DNA from 3 places in the Streptomyces enissocaesilis genome. Region 3 is predicted to be linked to each of the others. Evidence: riboswitches for the same ligand, from Rfam matches in the RefSeq annotation. Region 3 holds a riboswitch; each other region holds the start of a gene.
The links. Region 3 has a riboswitch for cyclic di-AMP ahead of ABD374_RS04150 (transglycosylase SLT domain-containing protein). Riboswitches for the same ligand answer to the same signal wherever they lie in the genome.

Region 1: linked by a shared signal. The riboswitch ahead of ABD374_RS03575 (M23 family metallopeptidase) and the one ahead of ABD374_RS04150 (transglycosylase SLT domain-containing protein) in region 3 are both predicted to bind cyclic di-AMP.
Region 2: linked by a shared signal. The riboswitch ahead of ABD374_RS18820 (transglycosylase family protein) and the one ahead of ABD374_RS04150 (transglycosylase SLT domain-containing protein) in region 3 are both predicted to bind cyclic di-AMP.

Annotation. Positions count from the first base shown of each region.
Region 1 covers NZ_BAAAUD010000010.1:53,885-58,195, forward strand. Annotated here, with positions in the region: gene ABD374_RS03560 (bifunctional acetate--CoA ligase family protein/GNAT family N-acetyltransferase) at 1-618, opposite strand, end outside; gene ABD374_RS03565 (HPr family phosphocarrier protein) at 764-1,045, shown strand; gene ABD374_RS03570 (GntR family transcriptional regulator) at 1,217-1,906, opposite strand; gene ABD374_RS03575 (M23 family metallopeptidase) at 2,077-2,898, opposite strand; cyclic di-AMP (ydaO/yuaA leader) riboswitch at 2,912-3,105, opposite strand; gene ABD374_RS03580 (M16 family metallopeptidase) at 3,340-4,311, opposite strand, start outside.
Region 2 covers NZ_BAAAUD010000039.1:85,060-89,370, reverse strand. Annotated here, with positions in the region: gene ABD374_RS18830 (cytochrome P450 family protein) at 1-424, shown strand, start outside; gene ABD374_RS18825 (transglycosylase family protein) at 538-1,539, shown strand; cyclic di-AMP (ydaO/yuaA leader) riboswitch at 1,807-1,978, shown strand; gene ABD374_RS18820 (transglycosylase family protein) at 1,982-2,704, shown strand; gene eno (phosphopyruvate hydratase) at 2,963-4,249, shown strand.
Region 3 covers NZ_BAAAUD010000011.1:27,734-32,044, forward strand. Annotated here, with positions in the region: gene ABD374_RS04140 (pectate lyase family protein) at 1-404, shown strand, start outside; gene ABD374_RS04145 (hypothetical protein) at 491-889, opposite strand; gene ABD374_RS04150 (transglycosylase SLT domain-containing protein) at 1,489-2,241, opposite strand; cyclic di-AMP (ydaO/yuaA leader) riboswitch at 2,244-2,404, opposite strand; gene ABD374_RS04155 (hypothetical protein) at 2,751-3,305, opposite strand; gene ABD374_RS04160 (aspartate/glutamate racemase family protein) at 3,949-4,311, shown strand, end outside.

The DNA of each region.
Region 1 (4,311 bases), on a different contig from region 3:
GCGGGCGCGCTGGACGGCGACGGAGCGGTCGGTCGGTTCCAGGCCGAATTCGAGGTGGACGACGCCGTCCTCGAAGCTGCGCTCCTGGGTGTAGCCGGCGTCCGTGAAGACCTTGATCATTTTGGAGTTGGCGGGCAGCACCTCCGCCACGAAGCGCCGGATGCCGCGCTCGCGCGCGACCGCGCCGATGTGTTCGAGGAGGGCGGAGGCGACCCCGCGCCCCTGGTGGGCGTCCTGGACCAGGAAGGCGACTTCGGCCAGGTCGGCGTCGGGGCCGGACGAGGGGCGCCCCTGCGCGTTGATGCGGTCGTACCGGACGGTGGCGATGAACTCGCCGCCCACCGTCGCCGCGAGACCCACCCTGTCCACGTAGTCGTGGTGGGTGAAGCGGCGGACGTCCTTGTCGGAGAGGCGCGGGTACGGCGCGAAGAAGCGGTAGTACTTCGACTCGTCCGACACCTGCTCGTAGAAGCTGACCAGGCGCTGCGCGTCGTCGGGAGCGATGGGGCGGATCCGCGCCGTACCTCCGTCGCGCAGCACCACGTCGGCTTCCCAGTGGGCCGGGTACGCGTGGTGCCCGTTGCGGTCCGGCGGGGTCTGCTCCATCGGAGGCTGCATGAAGGAAGCCTACGGCTCGCGGGTCCGCCGGGGGCGAGACAGGCCGGGGCCGCCGCGCGCGGCCGGCCCGGGGTCGCGGGCACGGCTTCCCCGAGCGCCATGAGAGACTGGTCTAGACAACCGTTAGAACATGAAGGGCAACACCATGGTTGAGCGCCGTGTCACCGTCGGCTGGGCCGAGGGCCTGCACGCCCGGCCCGCCTCCATCTTCGTTCGCGCAGCGACCGCCTCGGGTGTTCCCGTGACGATCGCCAAGGCCGACGGCAAGCCGGTCAACGCGGCCTCCATGCTCGCGGTGCTCGGCCTGGGCGCGCAGGGCGGCGAGGAGATCGTGCTCGCTTCCGAGGCCGACGGTTCCGACGCCGCCCTCGACCGCCTGGCGAAGCTGGTCTCCGAGGGCCTCGACGAGCTTCCCGAGACCGTCTGACCACTCGGACGGGCTCATTCTCACGAAGGAGCCGTGACATCCCGGATTCGGGACGTCACGGCTCCTTCGCTTTTGCGCGGAAACAGCGGAGACAGCGGAGGTATACGTCAGGAATTCCGGGCAGCAGAAAAAGCCCCCGCCGATTCGCTTTCTTTGTATACGGCGCATCTGTTAATTGCGGCCGCCCCCGGTGTGTACGGCATGTTGCGAAGTCCTCACGCGTTCCGGCCGCGGGCCGGGGCGCCGCAGCCGGTGCGCGGCCACCGCCCGTTCGGCGTGCAGGGCCGTCAGCGCCCGGGCCCGCTGCGCGTCGCCGCGTGCCACGGCGTCCACGATCGCGCCGTGTTCGGCCCAGGACTCGACGGGGCGGGCGGGCTGCTCGACGGCGTACATCCAGGTGATCTTGTGCCTGAGCTGGGTGAGCAGGGCCGTGAGGCCGGGGCTGCCGGACGCCTGGGCGAGCGTCTCGTGGAACCAGCCGCCCAGGGGGCTCAGATCCTCGCCCTCGCCCCGGCGGGCCCGCTCCTGACCGAGCCTGACCAGGCCGCGCAACACCTTGAGGTGCGCCTCGGTGCGCCGCTGGGCGGCGCGGGCCGCCCCCAGCGGCTCCAGCAGCGTTCTGACCTCCAGGAGGTCGGCGGCCTCCTGCGCGGTGGGTTCGGCCACGCAGGCGCCCGCGTGCCGGCGGGTGGTGACGAACCCCTCGGACTCCAGCGTGCGCAGGGCCTCGCGCACCGGGACGCGCGAGACGCCGTAACGGCGCGCCAGCAGCTCTTCGGTGAGCCGACTGCCCCGCTCGAAGACGCCGGAGACGATGTCGTCACGGATCGCCGTGCATACCGATTGCGCGGGAATGCGCATGAGCGGACCTCCGCCTTGATCCTCGCGAAACGCGGTCGAATGACGCCTGTTCGGCGACTCTATTGCAGCGGCGCGCAATTTCCGACGGGCGGCAGGAATTCATGGATATCTTTTGGCCAACGCCGAAGGCCCCGGCGGGAAGCCGGGGCCTTCGGGAAAACCGGGGTGCGTCAGACGTTCACACCGTGCGCGCGCAGGTACGCGACCGGGTCCATGTCGGAGCCGTACTCGGAAGACGTACGGGCCTCGAAGTGCAGGTGCGGGCCCGTCGAGTTTCCGGTCGAACCCGAGAGACCTATCTGGAGGCCCGGGGTGACGGCCTGGCCGACGGAGACGCCGATGGACGACAGGTGGCCGTACTGCGTGTACGTGCCGTCGTTCATCCTGATGACGATGCTGTTGCCGTACGCCCCGCCCCAGCCGGCCTCGACGACGGTGCCCGCCCCGACGGCCACGACGGAACTGCCGGACGCGGCCCGGAAGTCGACGCCGGAGTGGCTGCCGGAGGACCAGAGCGAGCCGCCGCTCCGGTAGCCGGTGGTCACGACGGAACCGGCGACCGGAAGGGTGTAGGCGGTGAGGCGCTCGCGTTCCGCCGCACGGGCGGCGCGCTCCTCGGCCTCGCGCTCCGCCCGCTCCTCGCGCTCCTTCTCGGCCCTGGCCTCCGCCTTGCGCCTGGCCTCCGCCTTGCGCGCCGCCTCGGCCCTGCGCTCGGCCTCCGCCCGGTCGGCGGCGTGCCGCTGCGCCTCGGCCTGGGCGGCGACCTGGTCGGCGAGGGAGTCGCCGACGACGAGGGCCTGGGTCAGGCCGGTCGCCTCGACGGAGTGGGCCGCGTCGGCGCTGGTACCGGCGGCGAGGGCCGGAGAGGCCAGGCTCCCGACGGCGCCGGTCGTCGCGAGGGTGGCAACGCCCGCCAGGCTCGCGCTCCTGCGCGTCAGACGGCCCGGACGGCTCGGACGACGGTGCTTCCCGGTGGCACGGGTGAACGCCATGAAGTGGCTGGTCCTTTCCTTCCTTCTCGCCTACCGGGTTAGCTGACGGGTTCGGAGCAGGAAGGTCTCCTACGGACCCCTTCCGTACGTACGGAAGGACGTCCGATTCACCCCAGGGACTGGGCTCCTCCAGCCGCGAAGGCGGCAGGAGGGTGGGTCCCCGGCTCCCCAGGCTCGCGCCTGACGGGGACTCGGCGATGGCTGCCCGGTGCCACGGATGCGGCTCACTGCTGACGGACAGCCGGACCGACGCTAAGCGGGACATCTTTCAATCACCAAAAAGTCTCCGCGCTTTGTAACGCACCCCACAGGCCAGAAAGGCAACCTCCATAACAAAACGGACATACGCCAAGGACCCCGGCGGCCTGTCGGCCACCGGGGTCCCTCTGCCTCCCGTGGTGAGGGAGTTGCGCGATCGGCTCGCCTCGAACGGACGGACCGTCAGCCGGCGACCACCGTCACGTCACCGATGCCGAGCGCCCTGACGGGCTCCTCGATCTGCGAGGCGTCCCCGACGAGGACCGTGACCAGACGGTCCTCGGGGAAGGCGCTGACGACCGCCGCGGTGGCCTCCACCGTGCCCGTCTCGACGAGGCGGGCGTACAGCTGGGCCTGGAAGTCGTCCGGCAGGTGCTGCTCGACCTGGTCGGCGAGGGTTCCGGCGACGGCGGCCGCCGTCTCGTACTTGAGCGGTGCCACACCCACCAGGTTCTGCACGGCGACGTCGCGCTCGGCGTCGGTGAGGCCCTCGGCCGCGAGGGTGCGCAGCACCTTCCACAGGTCTTCGAGCGCCGGGCCCGTGGACTCCGTGTCCACCGAGCCGCTGATCGCCAGCATCGACGCACCCGATCCGTCGGGAGCGGAGCGCAGCACCTGGCCGAAGGCGCGCACGCCGTACGTGTAGCCCTTCTCCTCGCGCAGGACGCGGTCCAGACGGGAGGTGAGCGTGCCGCCCAGGCAGTACGTACCGAGGACCTGGGCCGGCCAGACCCGGTCGTGCCGGTCGGGGCCGATCCGGCCGATGAGAAGCTGCGTCTGGACCGCGCCGGGACGGTCCACGATGACCACACGGCCCGTGTCGTCGGCCGTCACCGGCGGTACGGGGCGGGGCTCGGCGGTGTCGCCCTTCCACGCCCCCAGGGTGTCGGCCAGCACGGCGTCCAGGTCGGTGCCGTCGAGGTCGCCGACGATCACGGCGGTGGCGGTCGCGGGACGCACGTGCGCCGCGTAGAAGCCCCTCACGGCGGCGGAGTCGATGCGCTTGACCGTCTCCTCGGAGCCCTGGCGCGGACGCGACATGCGCGAGGTCGCCGGGAACAGCTCCTTGGAGAGCTGCTTGGCGGCGCGGCGGGACGGGTTGGCCGTCTCGTGCGGGATCTCGTCGAGCCGGTTGGCCACCAGCCGCTCGATCTC
Region 2 (4,311 bases), on a different contig from region 3:
GGGGGACACGGAGCTGCTCGCCACGGGTGTCGAGGAGCTCCTGCGGTACGACGGCCCGGTGGAGCTGGCGACCTGGCGGTACGCCACCGAGGCGCTGACCCTGGGCGGCCGGGACATCGGGGCGGGCGACCCCGTGCTCGTCGTCCTCGCCGCGGCCGACCGGGACCCCGCACGCTTCGACGACCCGGACACGCTCGACCTCTCACGCCGCGACAACCAGCACCTCGGGTACGGGCACGGCATCCACTACTGCCTCGGTGCGCCGCTGGCCCGGCTGGAGGGGCAGACGGCGATCGCGACGCTGCTGCGACGCCTCCCCGATCTGCGGCTTGCGGCAGAACCCGACGATCTGCGGTGGCGCGGCGGCCTCATCATGCGCGGATTGCGCACCTTGCCCGTGCAGTTCGGGGCAGAACGGAAGTGACGGCGCGTCACGAGCGAGACCTTCATGTGATCTCCGCTGTATCGACTTGTGACAGACGTTCGAGTGCGGCTACGTTCACCGTCAACCTCAGCCGTCACTCGAAAGGCCACCGCATGCGCTCCGGGAACGGTAGACACCGCCGCCCCCGTCAGGCTCCAGCTCTCGTCGTCGCGGCAGGAGTCGCCGGATCGGCCATCGCCATCCCGCTGCTCGGCGCGACCGGCGCGAACGCTGCCGAAGCCACGACCTGGGACCGGGTGGCCGACTGTGAGAGCGGCGGCATGTGGAGCGCCGACCTCGGCAACGGCTACTACGGCGGACTCCAGTTCTCGCCGGAACTCTGGCAGCGCTTCGGCGGTACGGCGTACGCGCCGCGCGCCGACCTCGCCAGCCGCTCCCAGCAGATCCAGGTGGCCGAGAAGGTACTGGCGGGACAGGGGCCGCAGGCGTGGCCGAGCTGCGCGCTCATCTCGGGCCTGACGGAGGGTGAGGACGCCGCGCCGGGCGGCGGTGCGACCGCTGAGCCGGAAGCCGCGCCGAAGGCCGGCTCGAAGGCCGACGCGTCGGCCGAGGCGCCGGAGAGCACTACGGCCCCGAAGGCGTCCTCGGGCAAGAAGGCGGCCGGCGCCGGGAAGTCCGCCGGGCCGGCGGCGACCCCGCCGGCCGGCGCCGCCGACTCCGCGGAGGCCGAGACCGACGACGCCGCCGAGACGTCCGGCGCGCCCGCCCGTGAGGCCGCTGGGGCCGCCTCCGGGAAGGACGCTCCCCAGGGCAAGCACCGCGGCGTGAAGGCCCGGGAGGACGCGGGCGCCCTATCCGGCGATTCGGTCATAGATCGCGAATCGGGCCGCCATGCCTCGCGAGGTGACGGGCCGACACGCGACGCGGTCGGCACGTCCGGCGCCCAGGGGCGGGAGCGGGAGGCGGACGCCGGCGAGGGCAAGGGCGAGGACGCGGACCAGGGTTACACCGTCCGCACCGGCGACAACCTCTGGGCCATCGCCGACGCGCACGACGTGCGCGGCGGCTGGCCGGCGCTCTACGCCGCGAACGAGAAGGCCGTCGGGTCCGATCCGGACCTCATCGTCCCTGGCCAAAGCCTCGATCTGGACTGAAATCAGGGGCAGTTCGGGCCGGTATGTCCCCATTGGGGGCAGTGAGACATGGGTCTCTTTGCCTCACTTCACACGGTCGGCCCGAACGGACCGTCAGATTCGCCCCTGACCTGCGCGGATGGAGATCGGGCGGGGGCGCGAATGGGCGATATTTCCGTGATGCTCCTCTTTGAACATCGCGGGCTCATGTGTTTACGGTCGAACCGCTCGCCACCGCGGGCCCCGTCGACCGTCACGCCGAATCCTGCCGGCGGCCGGGGGGAACCGACGCGTAAAGCGCCGTAGGCAGGAGCGGGGGACCCAGGTAGGCGCCGGGCACCGGACGTCGGAAGACGGACGGAACCGGCTTGGGGTTAAGGCGCGCGACGCAGGTCGCGCGGCCGGGCACTCATTGGCCCGAACCCGACAGCTCACCTCGTAGGCGTCGGTGAGGAGATGTCGCATGCTGTTTTCCGGCAAGGCCAAGCACCGTCGTCCGTCCAAGGTCACCCGCATCGCCGCGTTCGCCGGCATCACCGGCGCCGCTGTCGCCGTCCCGCTGATGGGCGCGACGTCGGCCTCCGCCGCCTCCGTCGAGACCTGGGACGCTGTCGCCCAGTGCGAGTCCGGCGGCAACTGGTCCATCAACACGGGCAACGGTTACTACGGTGGCCTGCAGTTCTCCGCGTCCAGCTGGGCCGCCGCCGGCGGCACGCAGTACGCCCCCACCGCCGACAAGGCGTCCAAGGCCCAGCAGATAGCCACCGCCGAGAAGCTCCTCGACATGCAGGGCCCGGGCGCCTGGGCCTGCGCCGGTGCCGGCGGCCTGACCAACGACGGCGTCGACCCGGGTGTCGACACCTCCGGCTCCTCGCAGCCGCAGCAGCAGAAGGCCGCGCCCCAGCCGCAGCAGACGCAGGAGCAGGCCGCCCCGCGCGCCGCCGAGCAGCCCGCCTCGCGCAGCGAGGTCCGCTCCGCGCCGAAGGCCGAGACCGCGAAGCCCGCCGCCCCGAAGACCATCGAGAAGGGTGACGGCGAGTACGAGGTCAAGTCCGGCGACACGCTCGGCAAGATCGCCGAGGCGAAGAAGGTCAAGGGCGGCTGGGCGAAGCTCTACGAGCTGAACAAGGACATCGTCGACGACGCCGATGTCATCTACGTGGGCCAGCAGCTGCACCTCGGCTGACCCGCTTCCCCCCGGAACACCCCGGTCCGGCGCGCTTCCCCCGTGCGCGCCGGGCCGGGGTTTCCCCTTTCCCCTTACCGATCAGTAGTCCGGAACGCCCTCCCGCACATCCAAGAGTTACGTCCGCTATTGCGGGGATTCGTGCCTCTTCTTGTCCCAGCGGGCGGGCGAACGGCCGATCGATGCCCCCGAGCCGGTTAGGCTCTTGTCGCAAGGCCAAAGTGACCCTGCATCCCTAGCGTCACATCCCAGAAGGAGATGCTCGTGCCGTCCATCGACGTCGTCGTAGCCCGGGAAATCCTGGACTCCCGAGGCAATCCCACGGTCGAGGTCGAGGTCGGCCTCGACGACGGCAGCACCGGTCGTGCTGCTGTTCCGTCCGGTGCCTCCACCGGAGCGTTCGAGGCCATTGAGCTTCGCGACGGTGACCCGAACCGCTACCAGGGCAAGGGTGTCGAGAAGGCCGTCCTCGCCGTCATCGAGCAGATCGGCCCGGAGCTCGTCGGCTACGACGCCACCGAGCAGCGCCTGATCGACCAGGCCATGTTCGACCTGGACGCCACCGAGAACAAGGGCTCCCTCGGCGCCAACGCCATCCTCGGCGTCTCCCTCGCCGTCGCGCACGCCGCCTCCGAGGCGTCCGACCTCCCCCTCTTCCGCTACCTCGGCGGCCCGAACGCGCACCTGCTGCCCGTTCCGATGATGAACATCCTCAACGGTGGGTCGCACGCCGACTCCAACGTCGACATCCAGGAGTTCATGATCGCGCCGATCGGCGCCGAGTCGTTCTCCGAGGCCCTGCGCTGGGGCACGGAGGTCTACCACACCCTCAAGTCCGTCCTGAAGTCCAAGGGCCTCTCCACCGGCCTCGGCGACGAGGGCGGCTTCGCCCCGAACCTGGACTCCAACCGCGCCGCGCTCGACCTCATCCTGGAGGCGATCAAGCAGGCCGGTTACGTCCCCGGTGAGCAGATCGCGCTCGCGCTCGACGTCGCCGCCTCCGAGTTCTACAAGGACGGCAGTTACGAGTTCGAGGGCAAGTCCCGCTCGGCCGCCGAGATGACGGAGTACTACGAGGAGCTCGTGGCGGCGTACCCGCTCGTCTCCATCGAGGACCCGCTCTTCGAGGACGACTGGGCCGGCTGGAAGGTCCTCACCGACAAGCTGGGCACCAAGGTCCAGATCGTCGGCGACGACCTCTTCGTCACCAACCCGGAGCGCCTGGCGCGCGGCATCGAGGAAGGCGCCGCCAACTCGCTGCTCGTGAAGGTCAACCAGATCGGTTCGCTGACCGAGACCCTGGACGCCGTCGAGCTCGCGCAGCGCAACGGCTTCAAGTGCATGATGTCGCACCGCTCCGGCGAGACCGAGGACGTCACCATCGCCGACCTCGCCGTCGCCACCAACTGCGGCCAGATCAAGACCGGCGCCCCGGCCCGCTCCGAGCGCGTCGCCAAGTACAACCAGCTGCTGCGCATCGAGGAGATCCTCGACGACGCGGCGGTGTACGCCGGCCGCTCCGCCTTCCCGCGCTTCAAGGCGTGACCGCGAGGCGCACCGGCCACGCCGTAACAGCCGCGGCGTAACAGCACAGCCAGTCGTACGTA
Region 3 (4,311 bases):
ACAGCGACAACAACGCGGCCGAGGACACCGGGCGCCTGCGCGTGACGTACCACCACAACCACTTCAGCAACGTCTTCTCACGCATCCCCAGCCTGCGCTTCGGCACCGGCCACTTCTACGACAACTACGTACAGGGCGCCGACACCGCCGTGCACTCCCGGATGGGCGCGCAGATGCTCGTCGAGAACAACGTCTTCCGTACGACCAAGCTCGCCGTGACCACCAGCCGCAGCAGTGACGTCGACGGGTACGCGGTGCTGCGCGGCAACGATCTCGGAGGCGCCGCGACCGAGATATCCCGTACGGGCTCCTTCACGAACCCGCCGTACAGCTACACGGCGGAGCCGGCCTCCTCCGTCGTCTCCTCGGTGACGGCGGGCGCGGGCACCGGCCGGATCGGCTGACCGGCGCACAGTGGCCGCCACCCGCAGGCAGCGGGTGGCGGCCCGTCAGCGGTGGGGAAGGGGGGCCGGAGTACGCGCGTGGTCCTTCAGCGGTCCGCGAGCAGGCCGATGGGCACGGTGCGGTGCAGGACCTCGGCATGCTGCCGCGCCACCACCTCCGCCGCGACCGCGTCCCGGCGGCGCAGGGTGTCGAGGAGCGCGCGGTGCTCGTGGCGGGAGGAGCGCAGGGTGTCCAGGGGGTACGGCGGGTAGGAGTGCTGGAGCTCGCGGGCACCGGGCCGCAGGCGACGGCGATCGACGGGGCTCCGGCCGCCTCGGTCGGCCGCGCGGCCGGTGATGCCGCACTCCAGGACGAGCCGGTGGTCGATCAGCCGGGGCACCGCCTCCGGGTCCGGGTGGTGGGCGTCGGTGGCGAGAACGGTGCCCGGAGACCGGGGCGCTGCCGCCCCGCCCGCGTCGGCGTCGGTGCCGGCGTTCCAGGACACCGCCGGCACACGGCGGGACCAGGGGGTGACGGACGGTGATCTCGGCCACGCCGAGGACGGCGGCGATGTGCGCCGTGCCGGGCAGGCGCTCACCCGACACCAGCAGGCCCAGGTCCACGGCCAGAGCTGTCCGGCTGCGTACCGGGTCGAGGGCGGGCAGCCGGCGGGCGCCGCTCGGCTCGGGCACCGGGTCGCACGAGCCGTTGCGGGAGGCTGTCGAGACGCTGGACGGCTCCCGCGTGCGGCAGCCCGCCGAGCTCGCCGGGGCATCCGAGTGTCTGGCTGCTTGCCGGGCACGGTGTGCGACCGCGGACCCCGGTGCAGCCGTTCGACACCGCCCTCGGCTTCTCCCCCGCCCGACGGCGAGGCACTCGCCCTGGGGCTCGTCCGGCTGGGGCGCGGCGTGGTGCCCCTCGCCCACCTCACCCGTATGTTCCGCGTCCCGCCGCCGCAGTGCGCCTGTCGCTTGCCGCCGGGCCGCTGCGGTTGCCCGCCCCGGCCCGGCGGGAACCTGACCGGCCGCGACCCGGACGGAGGACGCCGTCGGCCCCGCCCCGTCGCCTGAACGGCGGGGGAGCGGGGCCGACGACGCGGGCCTCCTAGTAGGGGCCGTTCACATTGTCGATCGAGCCGTACCTGTCGGCGGCGTAGTTGCACGCGGCGGTGATATTGGCGACAGGGTCGTAACTGTCCAGCGACGTACCGGGCACGTGATAGGCCTGGAACGTCGGCTGGATCACCTGGAGAAGACCCTTGGAGGGTGTTCCGGCGGCGGCGTTGGAGTCCCAGTTGTTGATGGCCATCGGGTTGCCCGAGGACTCGCGCATGATGTTCCGGTGAATTCCGTCATACGTACCGGGAATACCGTGCTTGGCCATGATGGCCAGCGATTCCTTGATCCAGCCGTCGAGGTCGTTGGAATAGGACGCGGATTCCACGGCGGGGGCGTCGCTTTCGGCGGCCGGCGCGGTCTTCCGCTCGGAACGGTCGGCCCGGTCGGAGGAGGACGCCGGCCTCTCGGCCTCGGCCTCGGTCCCCCTGGCGATGGTCAGCTCCAGGCCCGGACGGATCAGCGAGGGGTTGTCGCCGACGGCCTCCCGGTTGTCCTGGTACAGCTTCTCCCAGCCACCGGCCACGGAGTGGTCACCGGCGATCTTGGAGAGCGAGTCGCCGGACATCACGGCATAGATGACGGAGTCGGCCTTCTCGACGGCGACGGCCTGCGGCGCCGCGCCGGCAGAAGTCGCGCCGAGGAGCGGGAGGACGAGTGCGGCGCCTCCCGTACCCGCGGCGATGAAGCCCCGAGTGAGTGAGGCGTACTTGGAACGGCGGTGCTTACCCTTTGCGGGCATGGTGAATTCCTCTCCGTCGCCTGCGAGGTGAGCTGTCGGGTTCGGGCTGGAGATGCCCGGCCGCATGTGAATGCGACTTCACCCCGAGCCGTTCCGGAATTCCGGAACGGCGGCTTACCTGGGTCCCCCGCTCCTGCCGTACGTGAGTGGGTGTGGTTTCCGGACGGCGGCAGGATTCGGCGGTCCACCCGGATTGACGGTGACCGTAAGCGAGAGTGGCCGGGCGGAACAAGCCCTGAAATTGCTCCGCATGATCCATATCGCGGTTCCGGACGGAGAAAAATCCGTCACTCGCCTTGAGCGAGGACTCAACTTTCTTTCTGGGGGCCGGAACTGTGCCCAGTACCGCTTCAGCCATGCCGTTGCGGGCCGTGACTCATATCACTTGGGGTGCTCCGCCGGGCAGGGGCGGGCGCCCAACCGCCTCGACCGGCAGGCTATATGCCATGCGATAAGGCGATTTAGACCTATATGACATTGGGTGGATTCGCGGCTCTCTCCGGCCGCCTTCACCCGTTACGGCCCTCCCACGCATCCGCGAAATGCAGGGGCAGCGGACCGGAGGGCACCGCCACCGGGTGTGTCGTCGACCGGTGTTCCCTGGCCGGTGGCAGCAGGACGGGCTTCGACGCGTCTGCGGGGAGGCGCGTCGGTTTGCGCCCCTGCCGGGTGCCCGGCAGGAAGAGGGAGCGGCCCGCCCCCGCCCGGTCCGCGCGCAACACCAGCCCCGACCCGCCCAGTTCGGCCGCCGCAGCTTTGAAGCGGACCGGCTTCCAATGGAGCGCCGCGGCGTCCTCGTCCAGTCCGCAGACCGCGGCGCACTCCTCCACCGGATGCGGCACCGAGCGCGCGGGGCGCTGCTCCCAGCCCGGGGCCCGGTCACCGTCGGCGGCCAGATGCTCCCCGAGTGCGGCGAAGCCGTCGCTCAGCAGCAGCCGCAGACCCGCCACGGCGGGCAGCCCGGAAGGGCTGGGCAGCCACTGGGAGGGGAGCGCGGAGTCGGGGCAGCCGTCCAGGGACTCCGGCAACGGATCGTCAGGCCCCTTGGGCGCGGCGGGATCCACGCGCAGATGACGGCACGGCGTACGTCGTGCCGCTCACCTCTGTGACCGCCGGGTGGGCGGTGAGCGCCCCGGTGGAAGGGGCTTCCCCCCCATAAGGGAGTTGCTCTGCGGCGAGAAGAGCGTGAGCGGGCCGGGCCCCGCTGTCGGTTCCTCACACAGCCGGGATATCGCCGCGCCGATCGCGCGGCGCGGCGGCTCGCCCACCGGGGTGCGGCAGGCGAGCCGGGCGGCGATCCCCGGCAGGGCCGGCAGCGCGGCTCACCCACCCGGGCCGAGGGGCCGGGGTCCAGGCAGTTCGCCCCGGCGGCGACGCGGCCGACGAGGGCGGGCAGCCGCAGGGCCGGCCACCCGCCCCGGTCGACGTCCTGATCCTGCTGCGGGGAGCGGGCCGCCTCTCCACTGGGCGGCAGCGTCTCCTGCACGGCGAGGGGGAGAAGGCGAAGAGGTACGGGAAGGGGGGCGCCCAACGCGCACAGCCACCACTCGCAGACCGCGGCAGACAATCTCCAGATGATCCGTCAGTTCCATGTTGCGCTGATCGGCAGGACAAACCCCGGGCGCCCGTCACTGACACCGCCGCCGGACCGTTCCGGGCCGCTCCGCCCCGGGGGCACGTCCCGGTCGCGCCCCTAGGATCGCGAGCATGCTCACACTGCTGCACACCTCGCCCGCCCACGTCCCCGTCTTCGAGGTGTTGCGCGACCGCGAGCACCCCGGCCTCGAAATGCGCCACGTGGTCCATGAGGAACTGCTGGCCAGGGCCCGCTCGGGTGGGCCCGGCGCCGCGGGCTCCGAGGTCGCCGCGGTGCTCGCCGCGGCCGTCGGCGAGGGCGGGGCCACGGTGGTGCTCTGCACGTGCTCCACCATCGGCGCGGTGGCGGAGGCGTACGGCGCGCGGCTCGGTGTCCCCGTGCTGCGCCTGGACCGTCCGATGGCGGCCGCGGCTGTCGCCGCCGCGCCGGAGCGCGACACGGTCCGCATAGCGGTGGTCGCCACGGTGGACAGC